One region of the Salinisphaera sp. SWV1 genome, then DNA from elsewhere that is predicted to be linked to it. Evidence: riboswitches for the same ligand, from Rfam matches in the RefSeq annotation. Region 1 holds a riboswitch; the other holds the start of a gene.
The links. Region 1 has a riboswitch for cobalamin ahead of ACS8YF_RS18735 (CbtB domain-containing protein). Riboswitches for the same ligand answer to the same signal wherever they lie in the genome.
Positions count from the first base shown of each region.

Region 2: linked by a shared signal. The riboswitch ahead of ACS8YF_RS09910 (TonB-dependent receptor domain-containing protein) and the one ahead of ACS8YF_RS18735 (CbtB domain-containing protein) in region 1 are both predicted to bind cobalamin.

Region 1 is NZ_JBQDYE010000063.1:1,403-11,471, forward strand. Features, by position in the region: gene ACS8YF_RS18690 (hypothetical protein) at 1-980, shown strand, start outside; gene ACS8YF_RS18695 (precorrin-8X methylmutase) at 1,017-1,670, shown strand; gene ACS8YF_RS18700 (precorrin-2 C(20)-methyltransferase) at 1,667-2,398, shown strand; gene cobJ (precorrin-3B C(17)-methyltransferase) at 2,395-3,156, shown strand; gene ACS8YF_RS18710 (cobalt-precorrin-6A reductase) at 3,141-3,893, opposite strand; gene cbiE (precorrin-6y C5,15-methyltransferase (decarboxylating) subunit CbiE) at 3,928-5,169, shown strand; gene cobM (precorrin-4 C(11)-methyltransferase) at 5,291-6,055, shown strand; gene ACS8YF_RS18725 (cobalt-precorrin-5B (C(1))-methyltransferase) at 6,164-7,267, opposite strand; gene ACS8YF_RS18730 (cobalamin biosynthesis protein) at 7,291-7,719, opposite strand; cobalamin riboswitch at 7,810-8,014, shown strand; gene ACS8YF_RS18735 (CbtB domain-containing protein) at 8,062-8,256, shown strand; gene ACS8YF_RS18740 (CbtA family protein) at 8,358-9,104, shown strand; partial or broken gene ACS8YF_RS18745 (ATP-binding protein) at 9,091-10,069, shown strand, end outside.
Region 2 is NZ_JBQDYE010000017.1:12,299-25,141, forward strand. Features, by position in the region: gene ACS8YF_RS09865 (adenosylcobinamide-GDP ribazoletransferase) at 1-53, opposite strand, end outside; gene ACS8YF_RS09870 (histidine phosphatase family protein) at 50-670, opposite strand; gene cobT (nicotinate-nucleotide--dimethylbenzimidazole phosphoribosyltransferase) at 663-1,724, opposite strand; gene ACS8YF_RS09880 (hypothetical protein) at 1,717-2,091, opposite strand; gene cobU (bifunctional adenosylcobinamide kinase/adenosylcobinamide-phosphate guanylyltransferase) at 2,860-3,402, opposite strand; gene ACS8YF_RS09890 (heme ABC transporter ATP-binding protein) at 3,395-4,171, opposite strand; gene ACS8YF_RS09895 (FecCD family ABC transporter permease) at 4,168-5,175, opposite strand; gene ACS8YF_RS09900 (cobyric acid synthase) at 5,172-6,605, opposite strand; gene cobO (cob(I)yrinic acid a,c-diamide adenosyltransferase) at 7,470-8,078, opposite strand; gene ACS8YF_RS09910 (TonB-dependent receptor domain-containing protein) at 8,097-9,989, opposite strand; cobalamin riboswitch at 10,103-10,331, opposite strand; partial or broken gene ACS8YF_RS09915 (homocysteine S-methyltransferase family protein) at 10,482-11,516, shown strand; gene ACS8YF_RS09920 (GxxExxY protein) at 11,571-11,960, shown strand; partial or broken gene metH (methionine synthase) at 12,014-12,843, shown strand, end outside.

The DNA.
Region 1 (10,069 bases):
CCCGCGGTTTGCGTGCCGCGATGCGCCAAAGTGACGTCACGGCGGCCTTGGCCGACAAATTCGCCCTTGTCGTCGACGGCGGCGGACGTGCCCACCTGGGGTGGATTGATGCGGACATCCGGCTGGACGCGCTTGCCGGCCGGCCCGGCGTCTGGCGGCTTGCGGTGGCGGGCGACAGCGTGAGCGCGACGCCGCTGGCCTGCCTGGCGGCATGCGATGTGCCGGCGGCGGTGACGGGACTCATGACACAGGTCGTGGCCGGCAACCCGCCGCCGGACCGCGGGCTGCGATTACGCGGGCTGGACCCGGCCCGTATCGCCCGGGCCGCCGCGCAGCTGTCGGTTTCGCTGACCGCCGCGGCTTCGGGCGCGATCACGCCGCGCATCGAATATCCGCTGGAAAGACGGCGCGGTGCGAACTGGCAGTCGTTCGCTTTCCCGTTCGGGCGGATCGAATCCCGGACGCTGGGTGAATTGGCGCGCCTTGCCCGTACGCACGGCCCGATCCGGCTGTTCCCGGATCGCAGCCTTGTTGTGGCTGCCGGTGGTGAGGCGCTGCGCGAACGGCTTCGCCGCCTGGGCGCTATCGTCTCCAGCGCCGATCCCCATGCATCGATTGAAGCCTGTGTCGGCCAGCGCGGCTGTGCGCACGGTTCGACCGACACGCGGGCGCACGCCTTGCTATGCTCGCACGCCATGCCGAACCTGCGGGCCGCGGCGAGCGGGACGGCCGTGCATGTGTCCGGCTGTTCTAAGGGGTGTGCGCGCCGCCGGCCGGCGGCGGTCACGCTGGTCGGCCGCGGTGGCCGGTACGACGTGGTATTCGCCGGCGGGCCGGCGGCGATACCAAGCTGGACCGGGCTGGCGCCGGCCGAGGTGGTGCAGCGCCTGGCCGCGCTGGACCGGGCCTTTGTCGAACAGGGCCGTTCCGGCGAGAGCGCCGAGGCATTCGTCGCCCGCCATGGGCCGGCCGCCGTCTGATCCGGCGCGCGTCGTGTCATCACAGCAACGAGGTGTATGAATCCGGTGAGCGATTCCAGTCAGGATTACGACTATATCCGCGACGGTCGGGCGATTTACGAAAAATCGTTTGCCATCATCCGCGCCGAGGCGGATCTGTCGGGCGTGCCGTCGGATCTGGTCGATGTGGCGATTCGCATGATGCACGCCTGCGGCCAGACCGATCTGGTGGCCGATCTGCGTTATTCGCGGCATGTCGCGCGGGCAGCGCGGGCCGCGCTGATTGCCGGCGCGCCGATTCTCTGCGACAGCGAAATGGTCGCCCATGGGGTGACACGACGCCGGCTGCCGGCGGAAAACGACGTCGTCTGCACGCTGCGCGATCCGGCAACGCCCGGGATCGCCGCAGGTATCGGCAATACCCGAAGCGCCGCCGCACTCGAGCTCTGGCGCGCGCGGCTGGACGGCGCCGTGGTCGTGATCGGCAATGCACCCACGGCGTTGTTCCACCTGCTGGAGATGGTCGCCAGCGGCGCGCCACGGCCGGCCGCGGTGCTCGGCCTGCCGGTCGGCTTCGTCGGCGCGATCGAGAGCAAGCAGGCGCTCGCGGCCCAGACGTTCGGCCTGGACTTTCTCACGCTGCGCGGCCGGCGCGGCGGCAGCGCCATGGCCGCGGCCGCGGTTAACGCTTTCGCCAGCGAAGCGCTATGAGCGCAGGCGTTCTTTACGGGGTCGGCACCGGCCCGGGCGACCCGGAGTTGATGACGGTCAAGGCCACGCGGGCGATCGCGGATGCGTCGGTGGTGGCGTACTTCTGCAAGCGGGCGGGTCGCGGCAATGCGCTGGCGACCGCCGAACCGTATCTGGACCCGGCGCAGACGCGGCTGCCCATGGCCTATCCGGTGACCACCGAGCTGCCGCATGGCTCGGCCGAATACCGCGAGCGTATCGAGCGTTTTTTCGACGACTCGGCCGCCGCGGTGGCGAGCCATCTGGATGCGGGGCGCTCGGTGGCCGTGCTGTCCGAGGGCGATCCGTTCTTCTACGGCTCGTTCATGCATCTGTTCATCCGCCTGCGCGAGCGCTACGCCCCGGTGGTCATTCCCGGGGTGCCGGCCATGCTGGCCGGGGCCTCGCAGTTGCCGCGCCCGATCGCCATGCGCGACGATGTGCTGGCGGTCGTGCCCGGTACGCTGCCGGACGATCAGCTGACCGCGGCGCTGGGCATGGCCCAGGCCGTGGTGGTGATGAAGGTCGGCCGCAATCTGCCGCGTATTCGGGCGGCCCTGGCGGCGGCCGGACGTGGCGAGGCCGCCTGGTATGTCGAACGCGCCAGCATGGGCGGGCGCCAGCGCGTCATGCCGCTGGCCGAGGCCCCTGAGGGGCCGGCGCCGTATTTCTCGATGGTGTTGTTGCCCGGCCCGGGCGTGCGGGTATGAGCGCGGGCGGCTGGCTGGCGGTGGTCGGCGTCGGGCCGGGCGATCCGGACTGGATCACGCCGGAAACGTCGGCGATTCTCGAAGCCGCGACCGATCTGGTGGGTTATGCCGGCTATGTCGAGCGCGTGGCCGGGTGCGGCCAGGCCCGGCATGTCTCGGACAATCGCGAAGAACTGGCGCGGGCCCGACATGCGCTGGACCTGGCGGCCAACGGTGCCCGCGTTGCGGTGATCTCCGGCGGCGATCCCGGGATCTTCGCCATGGCCGCCGCGGTATGGGAAGCACTCGAAGGCGCCGATCACCCCCGTTGGCAGGCCGTCGATGTCCGCATCGCACCGGCGGTCTCCGCTATCCAGGCGGTCGCCGCCCGGGCCGGGGCGCCGCTCGGTAACGATTTCTGCGTGATCTCGCTATCGGACAACCTCAAGCCGTGGGACCGGATCGAAAAACGCATCGACCGCGCCGCTGATGCCGACTTCGCGCTGGCGTTCTACAACCCGATTTCCAGGGCGCGGCCCTGGCAGCTGGGGGCGGCGATGGCGATCATACGCCGCTATCGCGACCCGGCCACGCCGGTGGTCCTTGGCCGGGCGGTGGGCCGGGTCGACGAATCGTTGCATATCACCGATCTAGCGTGTTTTTCGCCAGCCCGGGCGGACATGAGCACGCTCGTCATCGTCGGTGCCTCGACCACGCGGGTGTTCGCGCAGGGTGGCGCCACGCGCGTCTACACCCCGCGTTACTATCCGCGCGCCTGATGCAGTTCGGGCAAGGCAGCGATCAGGGCCTCGGCCGAGCCGAAATGCCGCTGTGGCGCCGACAGCGCCGGGCGCGCGATCATCACGACCGGAAGGCCGAGCCGGCGCGCCGCATCGAGCTTGGCCGCGGTGGCCCGCGCGCCGCTGTTCTTGGTCACCAGGACATCGACATCGTGCATGCGAAACAGGGCGATTTCGTCGGCCACCGCAAAAGGCGGTCGGGCACGAATCAGTGTCCAGCTGCCGAACGCCGGGGCCGGCTCGGGCGCTTCGATGCTGCGCACGATCCAGTGCTTGCCGGCGACGTCCGCGAAGGGCGCCAGGCTGCGCGCGCCCACGCTCAGAAACACACGGGGCCCGAACTCGGCCAAGCGCCGGGCGGCGGCAGGCGGGTCGGCGGCGTCATGCCAATCGTCGCCCGGCCCGGCCTGCCAGGCCGGACGCTCGATACGCCAGAGCGGGATGCCCAGCGCAGCGCTGGCGGCCACCGCATTCGCCGACATGGTCGCGGCGAAGGGATGGGTGGCGTCGATGACGCCGTCGATGGCTTCGGCGGCCAGATAACGCGACAGCCCGTGGACCCCGCCGAAGCCGCCGCGGCGTACCGGCAGGGCGAAACGCGCAGGCGCCGTGGTCGCGCCGGCCAGCGACAGGGTGGCCTCGACGTCCGGGAACGCGGCCAGGGACGCCGCGAGTTCGCGGGCTTCGGCGGTGCCGCCGAGCAGCAGCAGTTTCATGGATCGGTCGTGGTCCGACGCAAACGGACGGGCAATGTGCCGAGATACTGACGCATCTGTCCAGGCCTGGCTATCGATCGTGGGCCTCGGCGAAGACGGCTGGCCAGGGCTCGAACCGGCGGCTCGTGCGGCGGTCGCGCGTGCGGCGCATGTGATCGGCGGCCGGCGTCATCTGGCGATGCTGCCGCCGATTGCGGGCCAGACCCGCGAAACCTGGCCGTCGCCGCTGCTGGATGCGATCGACGGCATTCGTGCCCGGCGCGGCACGCCGGTGGCCGTACTGGCCACGGGGGATCCATTCTGGTTCGGCGTGGGCGCCACGCTGGCCCGCTCGGTGGCGCCGAGCGAGATGCGCGCCTTTCCCAGACCCTCGGCGTTTTCCCTGGCGGCGGCCCGGCTGGGGTGGGCGCTCCAGGATGTGTATTGCCTGTCGGTCCATGGCCGGGATCTGGCCGCGATACGGCCGTACCTGGACAATGGCACGCGCCTCATCCTTTTGAGCTGGGACGGTCGCACCCCCGCGGCGGTCGCGCGGCTGTTGCGGGAGACCGGATTCGAGCCGTCACGGTTGACAGTGCTCGAACATCTCGGCGGTGCCGGGGCGCGCTGCCTGAGCGATAGGGCGGCCGACTGGGCGCATGCGGATATCGCGGCCCTGAACGTAGTGGCCGTGGATTGTGTCGCCGGTGCCCGGGCGCAGCCGATCCCGCGGGTTGCCGGGCGGCCGGAGGCGCTGTTCGAGCACGACGGCCAGATCAGCAAGGCCGAGGTCCGGGCCGTGGTGCTGGCGCTGCTCGCCCCGGGCCGGGGCGAAACACTCTGGGATATCGGCGCCGGTTCCGGCGCGGTCGGCATCGAGTGGATGCTGGCCGACCCGGCCAATCGGACGATCGCGCTTGAGGCGCGAGCCGAACGGGCCGAACGGGTACGGCGCAATGCCGAGCGGCTCGGCGTGCCGGCGCTGGAATGCATACACGGCAGTGCACCGCAGGCGCTGGCGGACCTGCCCACGCCCGATGCGATTTTCATCGGCGGCGGGCTGACCCACGCAGGCCTGGTCGAACGCTGTCTGGCATCGCTGGCCGCGGGACAACAGGCCCGACTGGTGGCCACGAGCGTGACCGTCGAAGGCGATGCGGTGCTTGCCGCGGCCATGCAACGCCATGGCGGGACGTTGCGCCGGATCGGTATCGAGCGTGCTGAGCCGCTGGGTCGCTTCCATGGCTGGGCGTCGGCGCGGCCGGTGACGATCGGCTGCTGGACCCGGACCCGTTGAGATGTCGTGCGAACGCCGCATTGGCGACCGCCCATCCTGTCCCGCCGGGCGCGCGTGGCGTCGCGGCGTGCCACGCCCCGGACTCGCAGGAAAACCCGGCAGGCCCGAAGGAGACCAAACCATGACCGTGCATTTCATCGGCGCCGGCCCCGGCGCGCCCGACCTGCTCACGCTACGCGCCGTCGACCGGCTGGGGCGCTGCGATCTGTGTCTGTATGCCGGATCCCTGATCCCGGCCGCGGTACTGGATCATCTCAAGCCCGGTGCCGACGCGATCAATACCGCCGGCATGAGCCTGGACGACATGATCACCCGCATGATCGATGCCACCGATGCCGGCTACGATATCGCGCGCCTGCATTCCGGCGATCTGGCCATTTACAGCGCCCTGGCCGAACAGCTGCGCCGGCTGAGCGAGGCCGGCATCGACTACACGCTCACTCCCGGTGTGCCGGCTTTCGCGGCCGCGGCCGCCGCGCTCGGCCAGGAGCTGACCGTGCCCGAAGTCGGCCAGTCCCTGATCATCACCCGCACCCAGGGGCGGGCCTCGAACATGCCCGCCCGCGAGACGCTGGAAACATTCGCGGTCAGCGGCACGACCCTGGCGATTCATCTGTCGCTGCAGGTCATCGCCGAGGTGGTCGAACGCCTGCTGCCGTCGTATGGCGCGGACTGCCCGGCCGCGATCGTGCAACGGGCGTCCTGGGCCGAACAACGGATCGTCCGCGCGCCGCTGGCCGACCTGGTCGCCGCCGCCGATACGCTGGCAGCCAAGCGCAACGCCATCATCTTCGTCGGGCCGGTTGTGGGGGCGACCGACTTCAACGAAAGCAAGCTCTACGACCCGACCCATGCCAGCCGTTATCGCTGGGCGAGTGAGGACTGACTCCGGACCGGGGCGTCGTATTCCGCAGGGCGATAGGGTCCGCCGCACCGACGCCGATGGTTTGATGCCTGTCCGCCGGCGGGCGGGACCATGCGTTCATCGAAGTTGCTAGCGGTCGTCGAGACGGCCGTAACGGGCGAGAACCCGGCCGGGCTTGTCGATCACCCAGAGTTCCAGTCGCGTTTGCGGCGGCAGGTAATGGCCGGCTTTCTGCCAGGCGCGCCGGGCGATGCGGGCGGCGAGATCGATGCCGGCATCGCGGGCGAGCCCGTGCGCCGCAAGGCTGGTGTTCGCGGTGCGGATCGCCTGCTGCGTGGCGGCATCGGCCTCCGGGGCCAGGCCGGCCAGAAATTCGAAATCCACGCCGCCGCGCCGGCTGTGCAGATCGAGCCGGCCGGCGGCGAGCTTGCTGAACTTGCCGAAGCCGCCGACCAGCGTAAGCCGGGCCACCGGGTAGCGTTTCAGGTATTTCACGACCGCGCCCACGAAATCGCCCATTTCGATGATCGCCATATCGGGCAGGTCATAGGCTGCGCGGACCACGGCTTCGCTGGTCGAGCCGGTGGCCGCGGCCAGATGGGTCAGGCCGTTGGCGCGGGCCACGTCGATCCCCTGATGGATGGAGGCGATATAGGCGGCACAGGAAAACGGCCGCACGATGCCGGTCGTGCCCAGGATCGACAGCCCGCCGATGATACCGAGCCGGCCATTCATGGTTTTTTCCGCGATGCGCTCGCCGTCGTCGACGCCGACAATCACGCGAAAGCCGCCCGCGTAGCCCGCATCGGCGGCGACGCGGGCGAGGTGGTCGGCGATCATGCGGCGCGGCACCGGGTTGATGGCCGGTTCGCCCACCGCCAGGGCCAGACCGCTGCGTGTGACCGTGCCTACGCCGACGCCGGCTTCGAACCGTATGCCCGGCGCGGCGGTCAATTCGAGCTGTACCCAGACGCGGGCGCCGTGGGTGGCATCCGGATCGTCGCCGGCGTCCTTGATCAGCCCCGCCTCGGCCAGGCGGGCCGGCGCGATCACGCGGCTGTCGGCGACCGGCAATACGGCTTCGCGCCCCCGCGGCAGCCGCAGATGCACGCGCTCCAGTACCGTGTCGAACAACAGTCGATGGGCGGCGGCGACCGCGGCCGCGGTCGCGGTGGCGCCCGTGGTCCAGCCGGTGCGTAACGTGCCGCCGTGTTCGCTGCTTTCCTCGCGCATAAACGCTTGTTACGACGCGTCGGCTAGCGGGATGGCACGGCAGCGGTTTCGCGAACCGCAATCGCGACCGTGGCCGCAGCGCTTTGGCGACGCGTCACCGCGAGCCGGGGGGGGGCCCCGGTGTGGCCTGCGGCGGCCGAGGCCAGGGCCGCGGCTTCCGCAATCCCGCCGACCCCGTACCGCGCCTGGATCCGTGGCGAATGCTGCGACAGCCGGTCGTTGAAGGCCGCCAGGCGCCGGGCCGGCAAGGCGTGCAGCACGAGCCCGAGTGTTTCGGCCAGGTCCTGCAGGCCCGGTTCCGATACGCGCAGATCGAGGCAGGCAAGGGCGTGCAGCGCCCGCATCTCGATACCGGCTTCGCCGCAGCTCGCCGCGAGCAATGCCGCCAGCTCACCGGCGCGGCAATCGCGCCGGAGGCCCAGCCCCGCAAACCACAGCCGGTTGCCATGCATGCTGGTCACTCCGTTTCATCGGCCATTCAGCCGCCGAGCATAACCGAGAGTCTTCCCGGTCGAGCCATTTGACCGCCTCGACCCCCCAACCTAGACTCCAGGTTACAGGGTGCCTGCCTCGCCGCAGGATAATCGGGAAAGCGGTGCGCGCTTCGTGCGCAAGGCCGCTGCTGCCCCCGCAACGGTAGGCGATACAGTCCATATCGAGCCACTGCGCGTTTCGCGCGGGAAGGCATGGACGGGTCGGGATACGACCTTCGCGAGTCCGGAGACCGGCCCTGGGTGCAAGGTTCGTCGCTTGCCACGCGCCGAACCCGGTGATTTCAACGTACGGGTGTGTACATGCAAACCAGCCAGACTTCCGCCGCCGGCCACAACCCGGCCTTGCCGGCGTCCCGTGTCAGCCAGGCCGTCCAGCTTGCCGGGGCGACACTGATCGGCCTGTTCGTCGTCTACGGCGTGGGTTTTTCCCACATCATGCCGGTGCATAACGCGGCCCACGACGCCCGTCACTCGGCGTCCTTTCCCTGCCACTGATCGTCACGTGACACTGCCTCGCCGCCTCGCCGCGGCGATAACGACCGTGTTCGAGCATTCTGGCGATCCGCCGGGACGCGGATCGCATACCGGGAGAGCGCATGCTGTTTCGACGATTGATTTTTCTGTCCGTGGCCATCGGCCTGGCGGTCGGGGCGCTGCTGGGTCTCGGCGAGCAATTCACCACCGCGCCGCTGATCGCCCAGGCCGAGCACTACGAGCAGCCCGCACATCACCACGCGGCGGGCGCGCATTCCGCCGATGAAGTGCACGCCTGGGCGCCGGCCGACGGGGCGCCGCGGATGCTGTTCACCATCGCGGCCGATATCGGCGTCGCCATCGGCTTCGCGCTGCTGTTGATGGTGGCGATGAGCGTCGCGACGCTTGCGTGCGGCACGCCGCTGGGGCCTGCGCCCGGCGCGCTCTGGGGCCTGTCCGGGTTCGCGTCGGTGTTCGTGGCCCCGGCGCTCGGGCTGTCGCCCGAAGTGCCGGGCACGCTCGCCGCGGCACTGACCGATCGCCAACTCTGGTGGGCCGCTACGGTGGCCGTGGTGATCGTCGCGTTGGCGATGGCCGTATTCGCGCCGGGCTGGAAGAAGCTGCCGGCCCTGGTCTTGATGCCGCTGCCGTATCTGTTCGGCGCGCCCGAGCCGGCCGGCTCGGCCTATGCCGGCCATGGCCCGGCGGCGACGGCCGCGCTCGAACAGATCCACCAGCAATTCATCTGGGCCAGCGGCGCGACCAATCTCCTGCTCTGGCTGGTGCTGGGCACGGCCTGTGGCTGGGCAATGCGGCGCTGGATCGGGGCCGCCGGGTCACCGCAGGGTATGGCGCATGTCGCACGCTGATTTCCCGTTCGCGGCCGTGGTCGGCCAGGATCGGCTCAAGACTGCGCTGATCCTGGCCGCGATCGAGCCTGCGCTGGCGGGCGTGCTCGTCTCTGGTCCGCGCGGTGCGGCCAAGTCCACGCTGGCGCGCGGCCTGGCGGCGATCGATGCGCGAGCGGCCGGGCGCTTCGTCACGCTGCCGCTGGGGGCGACCGAGGAACAGGTGATTGGCAGCCTTGATCTGCAGCGCGCACTTGGCACTGGCGAGGTGGCCTATCGTCCCGGCGTGATCGGCCGCGCCCACGGCGGCTATCTGTATATCGATGAGGTCAACCTGCTCGCCGATCCGCTGGTCGACGTACTGCTCGATGTGGCCGCCTCCAAGATCAACCGCATCGAGCGCGACGGCATCAGCCGTGAACATGCGGCCGAGTTTGTCCTGATCGGCACCATGAATCCGGACGAAGGCGAGCTGCGCCCGCAGTTCGCCGACCGCTTCGGTCTGTGTGTGGAACTCGAACCGCGCTATCGCGCGGACGAACGCCGGGCGATCGTCGACCAGCGGCTGGCCTACGAGCAGGACCCGGCCACCTTTGCCGCGAGTTGGGCCGATGCCCAGGCCCAACTCGCCGCGCAGATCGAGGCGGCCCGGACGCGGTTATCGAATGTGATCTGCCCGGAGACGAGCAAGGTGGCGATCGCCGAGCGCTGCGTGGCGGCCGATGTCGAGGGTGTGCGCGCGGATCTGCACTGGCGCCAGGCGGCCCGGGCGCACGCGGGCTGGCAGGGCCGGAATGCCGTCAGCGAAGCGGATATCGAGGCCGTCGCCGAGTTCGTGCTCTGTCATCGGCGCCATTCCGAGTCGGCGGGCGGCGAGCCGGATTCGGGCCCGCCCCGGACGGGCGGCAGCGATCCCGGCAATGCAGCCGATGGCGAACAGGGCGGCGACAGCGGCTGGGGCGGCCTGCCGCCGCGCCATGTCGGGC
Region 2 (12,843 bases), on a different contig from region 1:
AATACAGTCAGCAGTGACAGCGCCAGAAGAAGCGGCGTGGCGGCGCGTTTCATGCCCGGTCGAGGTTGTAACCCATCAGCCTCGGCATCGACGACTCGCCGTCGTGCGTGATGCTGATCCGGGCGCGGCAGCCATAGGGCATGCCGAAACGGTTGGTCGCCGCCAGTGGCAAATCCAGCACATGGGCCACGAGATTGCGGATCACCCCGCCATGGCACACCAGCAGCACGTGGCCGCCCCGGTTCGCGGCCACCAGCTCGCCCCAGCCTTCGGCCACCCGGGCCCGGATCGACGGCAACGGCTCGGCGTTCGGCGGCGTATTGTTCTCCGGATCGACATACCAGGCGCGCGCGGCGTCGGACTGGTTCGCCCACACGTCGGCGATGAGCACGCCTTCCCAGTCGCCGAAATACATCTCGCGGAAGCGCTCGTCGACGTTCAAGGGCACATCGCGGGCCGCGGCCAGTTCGGTGGAGAACTCGCGGCAACGACGCATCGGCGAGGTCACGATCGCATCCCAGCCGGCGAGCGGTTCGGTCACCCGGCGCAGCCGGGCCCAACCGGCCTCGGACAAGGCCACGTCCGTCGAGCCACGGAAGATCGGCCCCCCTTCGCATTCGGCGTGGCGCAGGATGTCGACCGTGGTCGTGGTCATGTCGAAATCAGGCACTATCCGCGACTCCCGCATCGGCAAAAGTTGCCATTCTGCCGTGAACGGCCAACGCGGACCGAATCACGCCCAGTGCGACCATCGCCCCGCTGGCCTCGCCGAGCCGCATATTCAGATCAAGCAACGGCTCGGCGGCCAGCGCTTCGAGCACCCGGCCATGGCCGCCTTCCGCCGAACGATGCCCGAAGATCAACCAGCCGGCCACACCGGCATTCAGATGCACCGCGGCCAGCGCGGCGACGCTGCTGATGAAACCGTCGACCAGCACCGGCACGCCGCGCTGCGCAGCCGCGACATAGGCGCCGGCGAGCGCGGCAATCTCCAGCCCGCCGAGGCATTCGAGGACTGCCAGCGCGGCATCGGGCAGGGATTGCGCCGTCCAGCGCACACGGTGTCGCGCCAGGCCGGCATCAACGGCGGCCCGCTTGGCGGCCAGCCCGGCATCGTCGACCCCGGTCCCGCGGCCGACCGTCGCCGCGCCGTCCAGATCCGCCAGGGCCGCGAACACCGCCGCCGCGCTGGTGGTGTTGGCAATGCCCATCTCGCCGCCCACGAATAACGACAGCTCCGCGTTCACTTGGTCCGCGCCGACCCGCAGCGCGGCCGACAGCGTCGGGCCATCCATGGCCGGGCCGCGCGTGAAATCCGCGGTGCCCGGCGCCAGCCGATGATTGACCACCCCCGGCACGTCGTCGGCCGGCGTCACCGTGCCCAGATTGACCACCGCCATGTCGGCCCCGGCCTCGCGCGCGAGCACGGCCACCGCCGCGCCGCCGGCCGCGAAGTTCGCCACCATCTGCGCCGTGACTTCCTGTGGAAACGCCGACACGCCCCGCGCGGCCACGCCGTGATCGGCCGCGAACACCGCCAGCCCGACCCGATTCAGCACGGGCTTGTCCGTGCCCTGCCAGGCCGCGAAATCCGTGGCCAGCGTCTCCAGCCGGCCGAGCGAGCCCGGCGGCTTGGTGAGCTGATTCTGTCGTTCGATCGCCGCGGCGCGGGCGGACTCGTCGGGCTGGGCGGCCGGTTCGAAGAGCCAGTCGAAATCAGGCATAGATCATTGCTCCTGTTGAAAACCCGGTTCGCGAATGCATGCGAATGAAGCGCGAATAACAAGACTGTCCGCAGATCGACGCGGATACACGCAGATCGAAAATCAGTGACTTGACGGTCAGCGCGTGCATCGGACGATAAGGGGCTCGTTGATGATTGCGTGCGAGGGCCGGTGTCGTTCGCGCCACGGCATAGCCCAGTGGTGCGCGAGCCAGCTGGACGCAATCGACAATCTTCTGGTCTTGTATCGGCGTGCAACGGCGTCGATCTGCGGACAATTGCTTCGAAAACGACGACGTGAACCGTCCAAGCCACAACGACTCGAAAATACTCCGTTGTTTATCGCCGACAAACCATTTGCGTTCCATTCACGTGCATTGGCGGACGACGGATAAGAAACACCGTTCATGTGAGCGACAGCAGCGGGAGGTCGGATGAGCGCGCAGCGCTTAATCCGACGCTCAATCCCTGGGTTCCGAGGCTTGGCTGTCGGATTACGGTGCGAGCACCTAATCCACCTACGCAACTATTCGGTGCGGACAAGCCGACGACGATGATGAGGCTGGCTTTCGCGTGTCGGCGCCGGGGCATTTTTTTGCGGCGACCAGGGCTTTGGTTTCGCACTGATGTGCGCGTTCTTTCTTTTGCGTGCCCCAAAGAAGGAACCAAGAAAAAGGCACCCGACACGGCGCCGGCTAATGCCGGTTCACTCCGATGCTCGCGACGACGGGATGCGGCAAAAACTCGGGCCGCTTTGGCGGCCCTCAAACACCTTGCCGCACCGGCGCAGCGCGCCGGACACCCGTCGCCGCTGCCCGTCTCCGTGTAACGAGACAAAATACAGCCAGGCCAACTCCCCGGTTTTGCCGTGTCGTGCCTGTATCGGGCCCCTTGGGCGCGGCGCCGAGCAGTGGCGGCCGAAAGCGACAAAGACCGCCGAATGTCGGAGTCGCGCGCAGCGCGGCGAGTTTCCGGCGGTCCGCTTGCGGCCGGAGCCGCGCAGGGCACCGATGCGGAGCCTCGGCGCAAGACAGGGTGTCCTTTCCTTGGGTTACGTTCGTTCGGACAAGCAAACGAAAGTGACTCGCACATCAGTGCGAAACTCCAACCTTCCGCCAACTTGAAAGCACGACGACTCACGGCCATGACGACAACGGCTTCAAATCCAGAGGCAACCCCGCCACGACGAGACTGACCCGCGAACACAGGCCCGCCAGCGCCTGATGCAATCGCCCGGCTTCGTCGACGAAGGTGCGCGAAAGCTCGCCGAGCGGCACAATGCCGGAGCCGACTTCATTGGAAACCAGCAGCACGCGGCCGGCACAATCCGGCAACGTCGTCAGCAGTGCATCGCGCTCGGCGGGCCACGCATCCGCCGCCAGGGCGTTGTTCAGCCACAGCGTCAGGCAATCGACCAGGATCACCGTGCCCAGCGCATCCTGCGCGGCAATCGTCGCCGCCAGCTCGAGCGGCGCTTCGACCGTTTGCCAGCGAGCATCGCGATACGCGCGATGGTGCGCGATGCGTTCCGCCATGGCCAGATCGTGCGCCTGGCCGGTCGCGATATAGATGAAGTGCTCGGCACTCGGTGTCGCCAGCGCCGTGCGTTCGGCGAACGCGCTCTTGCCGCTGCGCGCGCCGCCCAGAATCAAGTGGTGGCCCGACATGGCTTCAATCATGCAGCACCACCGGGGTGCCGGTCACCGGATGCGGGATGACATGGGTCTCGGCATCGAAGACCCGGGCCAGCGTGGCCTCGGTCACGACCTCGGCCGGTGTACCCCAGGCCACGGTAGTGCCCTCGGCCACGGCCAACAGCCGGTCGGCGTGCGCGGCGGCCAGCGAGACATCGTGGCCGACGAAGACAATGGCGACTCCGGTGGCCGCGCACCGACGCAGGCTGCGCATGATCAGGCTCTGGTGGCCGATATCGAGCGAGGCGACCGGCTCGTCCAGCAACAGCAACCGCGCCGCCGCGTCCTCCGCCGACCCGATCTGCGCCAGTACGCGGGCAAGCTGGACGCGCTGCTTCTCGCCGCCGGACAGGCGCGTATAGGCACGCGGGATGAGGTGCGCGATATCCGTGGCCTTGGCGACGGCATCGATTACCGCGGCATCCGCCGCGCAGCCGGTGGCGTGCGGGCTGCGGCCGAGCGCAATCACCTCGCGCACGGTGAATGGAAACGCCAGCGCGCTGGCCTGGGCCAGAAAGGCGATCCGCCGCGCGCGTTCGCGCCGGTCGAAGGCGCCCAGCGCGCGGCCGTCGAACGCCACCCGCCCGGCGGATGGCGCCAGATCGCCCACCAGCGCATGCAGCAGCGTCGACTTGCCGGCGCCGTTGGCCCCGATCACGGCCAGCATTTCGCCGGGCGCCACCGTAAACGACACGCCGGCGATGAGAACACGACCGCCACGCCGGATCGCCAGTTCTTCGACCGCCAGCGTCACAGCGCGTAATCCCGCGTGCCGCGCAGCAACACGATGAAAAACGGCGCGCCGAGCAGCGCGGTCAGCAGCCCCACCGGCAGTTCGGCCGGCGCGACCACCACCCGGGCCAGGGTATCGGCGGCCAGCAACAGCACCGCCCCGGCCAGGGCGGAGGCCGGCAACAACGTGCGATGATCCGGCCCGATCGCCAGCCGCACGATATGCGGCACGACCAGGCCGACAAAAGCGATCGCCCCGGCCAGGGCCACCGAAATACCGACGCCGAAGGCGACCAGCACGATCAACACGGTCTTGGTCCGGTCTACTGCGAAACCCAGGTGACGGGCCTCGGATTCGCCCAGCAACAATGCGTTCAAGGCCCGCGCCCGGGCCGGCAGGCCGGCCAGCACGGCCGCGGCGGCGACCGCGATCAGGCCCACGCGCGGCCAGTTGGCGCCTTCCAGCCCGCCCATCTGCCACAGGCTGATGCGCCGCAGCATGTCGTTGCTGGCATAGAACTCCAGCAGCGAGGTGAGCGAACCGGCCAGCGCGGATATCGCGATGCCGGCCAGCAGCATGGTGGCCACCGATGTGCCGCTGGCCCGGGTGGCCAGCACATAGACCAGCACCACCGCCGCCGCGCCGCCCGCGAACGCGGCCAGTGCCACCAGCGACAGCCCGGCAAAACCGGCCAGCGCGCCGCCGAACACAATCGCGAGGCTGGCTCCGGCCGAAGCCCCGGCGGTGACACCGATCAATGAGGGATCGGCCAGCGGATTGCGGAACAACCCCTGCATGGCCGCACCCGAAATTGCCAGGATCGCGCCGACCAGCGCGGTCAGCAGCGCCCGCGGCAGGCGGATCGCGTTCACGATGAGCGCGGTCTGATCGACGCGATCATGAAAATGGAAAAGTGCGGCCACAACCTGGCCGATCGGCAGCCGCACCGCGCCAAAGGCGAGCTCGGCCATAAAAGCCGCCGCCAGCAACACGCCCAGCATGACGATCAGCAGGCGCGGCTTCATGGCAGGGCTTCCAGATCGATCGCCGCCTCGACCGCATCCGCCAAGCGTTCCAGGCTGGCCTCGCGGCGCTCGGCCTGATCGACGGCACCGGCCGCGTCGAGCCCGGCCCAGGCCAGGATCGCGTCGCAGCCGGCGCCGGTATCGAACAGGCCGTGCAGATAGGTGCCGGCGATCTGGCCGTCGGCCGAAAGCGCGCCGTCCGGGCCGTCATCGAGCTGGAGAAACGGCCGTGCCAGCGCAGCCCCCGAGGTTACGCCGCAGTGGATGCGATAGCCGGCGACCGCGCCACCGCCAGCCAGCACGCCGGTCACATTCTGCAGGTGCTTGTTCGTATCCAGCCGCGTCGTGAAGTCGAACAGGCCGAGGCCGTCCGTCGTCCCCGATCGATCCTCGACGCCGTCCGGATCGGCGATTTCGTGGCCCAGCATCTGATAACCGCCGCAAATGCCGAGCAGCTTGCCGCCATAGCGCAGGTGGCGCTTGATGCGATCCGCCCAGCCGGCGTTGACCAGCCAGGCGCAGTCGGCACGGGTATTCTTGGAGCCGGCCAGCACGATCAGATCGGCCGGGCCCGGGGTATCGCCGGGGCCGACGAACTGCAGATCGACCCGCGGATGGGCGCGCAGGGCATCGAAATCGGTGTGGTTGCTGATTCGAGGGGTAACCGGCACCTGTACTACGAGCGCATCGGCGGCGGTCGTCTGCCCGGTATCGATCGCGTCCTCGGCGTCCAGATGCAGGCCCGTCAGGTAGGGCAAAACGCCGAACACCGGCTTGCCGGTACGCGCTTCCAGCCAATCCAGCCCCGGCTGCAGCAGACCGATATCGCCGCGAAAGCGATTGATCACGAAACCCGCGACGCGTTCGCGTTCGGACGGCGACAGCAACGCCAGCGTACCCACGATTTGGGCGAACACGCCGCCCTTGTCGATGTCGGCGACCAGAATCACCGGGCAATCCACGGCCTCGGCGAAGCCCATGTTGGCGATATCGCCTTCGCGCAGGTTGATCTCGGCCGGGCTGCCGGCGCCCTCGACCAGCACACGCGGGTAGGCAGCAGCCAGTCTCGCATGCGAGGCGCGCACCGCCGCCATCGCCTGTGGCTTGTAGCCGTGATAGCAGCCAGCATCCATCGTGCCGATGGCATGGCCGTGGATGATGACCTGGGCGCCGATGTCGCTGGCGGGCTTGAGCAGCACCGGGTTCATGTCGGTAGTGGCCGCCACGCGCGCGGCCTGTGCCTGCAGGTATTGCGAGCGGCCGATCTCGCCGCCATCGACCGTCACCGCGCTGTTGAGCGCCATGTTCTGCGGCTTGAACGGGACCACGGCCACGCCGCGCCGGGCATACGCCCGCGCCAGCCCGGCCACCAGCGTCGACTTGCCGGCGTCCGAGGTCGTGCCCTGGATCATCAGCGTCCTTGCTGTCATGGGTGGCCGTTCTTCACGTCATTCATCCCCGGATTTCACGGATTGCACAGATGGGTTGCAGACGGTTTTCGGTTTAAAGACAGCTCAAAATACTCGACTTCGTTGTTTGAGAACCTGTCCGCAGATCGACGCAGATGCACGCAGATCGGAAAGCAGATGATTCCGCCGACACAGATTAGCCGTGATGTCGATTGCAGCTCTTTACCTACGGACATATTCGAGGCTTCGTTCTTCAAGTCATTCATCCGCAGATTGCACGGATTTCACAGATTAACTGCAGGCGGCTTTCAGGCATGAGGATAGTTGAGAATATTCCGCTTCGTTCTTTGATAACCTGTCCGCAGATCGATGCAGATGCACGCCGATCAAAAAGCAGATGACGCGTCCGATGCTGTTAAATCGGCATCGATTGCAACCTCGCTGCCATGATCCAGGCGCTTCCATACGTTTCTTGAATCTGCGTAATCTGTGAAATCTGCGGATAACTACCTTGTGAAAACATATTGAGATCCGCGTAGATCGGCGTCGATCTGCGGACAGGTTTATCGAACAGCTCGCAACACCAATTAATTCCGGGCGTTTTTCCGCTTGCAGACAGTCCAAAATATTCGGCTTTGTTCTTTGACAGCCTGTCCGCAGATCGATGCAGATGCACGCCGATCAAAAAGCAGATGACGGGTCCGATGCTGTTAAATCGGCATCGATTGCAACCTCGCTGCCATGATCTAGGCACTTCCATACGTTTCTTGAATCTGCGTAATCTGTGAAATCTGCGGATAACCGCCTTGTAAAAACCGTATTGAGATCTGCGTAGATCGACGTCGATCTGCGGACAGATTCATCGAAAACCGAATCGAAGCGGGGTCAGTAATCCACCCCGGCACGGGCCTTGATGCCGGCCTTGAAGGCGTGCTTGACGTTGTCGACCTCGGACACCGTATCGGCCAGTTCGCGCAGGCCCGAGCCGCCGCCGCGGCCGGTGACGATCACTGACTGCTCGACCGGGCGGTTGGCGATGGCGTTCAGTACGCGCTCTTCGTCCAGGTACTTGTAGCCGAGCATATAGGTCAGTTCGTCGATGACGACCAGATCGTAGGCCGGGTCCTGCAACATCGGCTCGACCTGGGCCCAGGTGCGCTCGGCGGCTTCGATATCGCCCGAGCGATCCTGGGTGTTCCACGTGAATCCCGTGCCCATCTGGTAAAAATCCACCTGCGGGCAGTGATCGCGCAGATAGATCTCCTCGCCGGAGAGTTGCACGCCCTTGATGAACTGCACCACGCCGATCTTCTGGCCGTAGCCGAGTGCACGCATCACCATGCCGAAGGCCGAGGACGACTTGCCCTTGCCCTTGCCGGTAATGAACACGAACACGCCGCGCTCGATATCCGCGGCCTGGATGCCCGCGTCGACTTTTTCCTTGTGCTTCTGCATCGTCGCCTTGTGGCGGGCGTCGCTTTTCGATTCGCTCATGACATGGCCTTTGCTGGCTCAGATATGGCCCGGGCTATAGCTGACGGTGACATAAACCGCCCGCCCGGGTTGGTTGTAGAAGTCGATGGTCTGGTAATGACGATCGAACATGTTGGATAGCTTGGCCTGAACTTTCCACGCCTCGGTCACCCGCATTTCGCCTGTCAGACCGAACAGTGCGTAACCACCGAGCCTGTCGGTGTTGGCCGGACCGTTGTAGCGCGACCCGACCAGCTTGGCACTGGCGCCGGCGGCGAACCGCGCGAACAGATCGCGGTCGACGTGCAGCGAAGCCGAGTAGTTCGGGCGGCGTGCCAGATCGTTGCCGTGGTTCGGCCCGCGCCCGCGGTTCTCGGCGTCCAGCCAGTCGGCATTCGCGCCGATACGCCAGCGGCCGATATAGGCCGTCACCTCGCCCTCCACGCCGCGGATGCGCGCCGAACTCACGTTGCGTGGCGTGTAGTTGGCGTCCAGCGTGATCTCGTCGTTGATATCGGTCTGGTAGGCATGGATCGCCCAGTGGCCCCAGCCCGGCGTGGCCTTGAGGCCGATTTCGCCCGTGCGCGATTTCTCCGGCTTGAGATCCGGGTTGGACGCCGGCGGAAAACCCGGCGTGTCCGGATAGTAGAGATCGTTGAAAGTCGGTGCGTTAAAGGCGTTGCCGTAGGCGGCGGTCAGCGTATAGGTCTTGTTGACGTGATAGCCGTAGGTGATCGAGCCGGTGGCATGATTGCCATAGGCCTGGTTGTCGTCATCCCGGGCGGCCAGATCGATCTCGTGGGCGCCGAAGCGGCCCTGGTACTCGCCGAACACGCCGGTGTTGTCGCGCTTGTTCTGCTTGTAGTCGGCCGAACTGGTCACCGCGTCCCGGCGATAATCGATCCCGACGGTGGCACTCTGCTGTCTGGCGAGCGCGAAATCGTTCTGCCAGCTGACGCTATCGCGGCGCGTGTCGAAACGGCTGACATAATCGCCGTCGAAATAGTTTTTCGACCGATCGCGACTGCGCGACAGACGCAGCTTGGCATCCCAGAAATCGGTCAGCGGCGCATCCACGCCCAGGCCATAGACTGCCTGCACCGAATGCGACTGGTTGGTCGTAGGGCCATCGTATTCGACATGACCATCGGACCGAAGATAGTGACCGTTCACCGACCAGCCGTTGTCGAATGTATAACCGACGTTCGCCGAACCGTCCGCGCGGTGGTAGCCATCGCGGTCGGGCTGATTGGCGTAACAGCCGGCGCCCCCCTTGGGCGAGCTGAATGGCCGGCCGGTACAGGCATTGAAGCCGCCGGTATATTCGCCCGAGACGCTCAGGTTGTAGTACAGGCGTTTCGTCGCCCCCGAAACGCCGCCTTGGCCTTTCCAGGTGTCGTAGCTGCCGCCGGTGACCGAGAAATACGGCGTGGGCCCGCGGCCCTTGGCCCCCTTGCCGTCGCGGGTGAAGATCTGGATCACGCCGCCGACCGCATCGGCACCGTACAGCGACGAACGCGGCCCACGCACGATCTCGATGCGCTGAATCTGGGAGACCGGGAAATCCTGGATCGCGGCCTGGCCGTTGGTGGCCGAGCCCCAGCGCACACCGTCGACCAGCACCACCACCTGATTGGCATCGGTGCCGCGCAGGTGAATGGATGTGGCCTTGCCGGGTCCGCCGTTGTTGGCGATCGACAGACTCGGCGTATCGCCGAGCAGTTCGGCCAGACTCTGGGCCTGACTGCGCTCGATGTCGGCCCGGGTAATGACCGTGGTGGCGGCCAGCGTACTGTTCCGGGATTGCGGCGTGCGCGTGGCGGTCACCACCACCGGGTTCAAATCGGTGGTCGCGGCCGGCGGCGGCGACGCCCCCCAGGCAGACGATACCCCGAGCAGGGCCGCAAATGCGGGCCCGGTGCGAAACTGCATTGTCGTCGTCTCGATCGGCGGGCACGCCCGTCCGCGTGCCGAAGTCGCTGACCATCGCCGGGCAAGACGAACGGACCGCGCGCGAACACGCGCCGGCACCGATCGCGTGTGGCGACGATCCCCTGTGCCAGGCCGGTCTCCGGACTTGCAGTCAGACCCATGTCTGCGCGCGGCCTTCCCGAGGCGAGGTGTTCGCCTCAGTGGCTGGAATGCGCGACACCGTGGATTATCACACGGCGCTGCCTACCGTTGCGGGGGCAGTGTCGGCCTGGCGCTTGCGCGCGCACCGACTTCCCGTTTCACCGCATCCGTGGATGCGACACCTGTCACGTCGACGATGCTAGGCAGCCCCCGAGACGCCGTCAAGCCGGGCCTGGCGCCGGCAACGCGCCCGATCGGCCCGCGGCCCGCACGCGGCCAGAGCTCGTGGGTTTTTCGCTTATCCGGATAAGCGGATATACTACGACCCCTATTCGCGAGCTGCAGGGTGATATGAGCGATACGCGACACGCCATCGAACGCGTTCTGGCCGACCGGATTCTGGTGATCGACGGCGCCATGGGCACCATGATCCAGAATTACGGCCCGTCCGAGGCCGAATACCGCGGCGAGCGCTTCGCCGACTGGGCCTCCGATCTGCAGGGCAACAACGACCTGCTGACGCTGACCTATCCGGATCTGATCCGGGGCATCCACCGGCAGTATGCCGAGGCCGGGGCCCATATCATTACGACCAACACGTTCTCTTCGACCACGATCGCCCAGGCCGACTACCACATGGAAGACCTGGCGGTGGAGCTCAACGTCGAGGCCGCCAAACTCGCCCGCGAGGTAGTCGAGGAATTCCAGAGCGACGCGCAGCCGATGTACGTGGCCGGCGTGATCGGGCCGACCAATCGCACTGCCTCCATCTCGCCGGACGTCAACGATCCCGGCAAGCGCAACACCGATTTCGTCGAACTGGCCACCGCCTACGGCCAGGCCGCCGAGGCCCTGCTCGAAGGCGGCGTCGACATCATTCTGATGGAGACCATCTTCGACACCCTCAACGCCAAGGCGGCGATCTATGCCGTGCGCAGGCTCATGCGCGAGCGCGGTATCGACGTGCCGCTGATGATTTCCGGCACCATCACCGATGCCTCGGGTCGGACTCTGTCCGGTCAGACCACCGAGGCGTTCTACAACTCGGTGGCCCACGGCCGGCCGCTCACCATGGGGCTGAACTGCGCGCTTGGCCCGGACGCGCTGCGCCAGTACGTCGCCGAGCTGTCGCGCATCGCGCCCTGCTACACCCACGCCTATCCCAACGCCGGCCTGCCCAACGAATTCGGCGAATACGACCTGCAACCGGACGAAATGGCCGAGCACATCGGCGAATGGGCCGAATCGGGCCTGCTCAACATGGCCGGCGGCTGCTGCGGCTCGACCCCGGAGCATATCGGCGCCATCGCAAGCGCCGTGGCCGGCAAAGCCCCGCGCCGCCGGCCCGAGATCAAGCGGACCATGCGCCTGTCCGGCCTGGAGCCATTCACCGCTTCGGCCTGAAGATATTTTTCCGCAGATCAACGCAGATCGACGCAGATGAAGAGCGAGGGGCAGGACGAGCAGACATATCCGATACTCGGGGCTGCATTCGAGGTCCATCGCTACTTGCGTAACGGTTTTCTGGAGAGCGTCTATCACGACGCCCTGGCGATCGAACTGACCGAGCGCGGCGTGCCGTACGTTCGCGAACCCTTGCTCGACGTTCAGTACAAGGGACGCCCGCTGCAAAGCCAGTTCCGGGCGGACTTCATCTGCTTTGAAAGCGTGATCCTGGAACTCAAGGCCCTATCCCGGCTAACGCCGCAACACGAGGCCCAGGTCATCAACTATCTGAAGACCACCGGCATCGAGCGCGGTCTGCTGCTGAACTTCGGCACGCCCGAATTACAGCACCGGCGACTGATCCGAAGTCATCGCCCGGGTTAACCATTCATCCTATCTGCGTTGATCTGCGTCGATCTGCGGACAAAACAGAGGTTTCAATGACGTCAGCAACCAACTTCATCAACATCGGCGAGCGCACGAATGTGACCGGCAGCAAGCGGTTCATGCGCCTGATCAAGGAAGAGGATTACGACACCGCGCTGGAGGTCGCCCGCGACCAGGTCGAAAACGGCGCCCAGGTGATCGACGTCAACATGGACGAGGGCATGCTCGACTCGGCCGCGGCCATGCGCAAGTTCCTCAACCTGATCGCCGGCGAGCCGGATATCGCCCGCGTGCCGATCATGATCGACTCCTCGAAGTGGGAGGTCATCGAAGCCGGACTGCAGTGCATCCAGGGCAAGGGGATGGTCAATTCCATCTCGCTCAAGGAAGGCGAGGAGAAGTTTCTCGAACAGGCCCAGGCGTGTCTGGACTACGGCGCGGCCGTGGTGGTGATGGCCTTCGACGAGAACGGCCAGGCCGACACCGAGGATCGCAAGGTCGAGATCGCCCAGCGTGCGTACAAGATGTTGGTCGAGGAGCTCGACTTCCCGCCCGAGGACATCATCTTCGATCTCAACATCTTCGCCATTGCCACCGGCATCGAGGAACACAACAACTACGCCGTCGATTTCATCAATGCCACGAAACGGGTGCGCGAGTCCTGCCCCGGCTGCCATGTCTCGGGCGGGCTGTCGAACGTGTCGTTTTCGTTTCGCGGCAACGAGCGGGTGCGCCAGGCCATGCACTCGGTGTTTCTCTACCACGCCATTCCGGCGGGCCTGGACATGGCGATCGTCAACGCCGGCCAGCTCGAAATCTACGACAATATCCCCGAAGAGCTGCGCGAGGCCTGCGAGGACGTCGTCCTCAACCGCCGCGA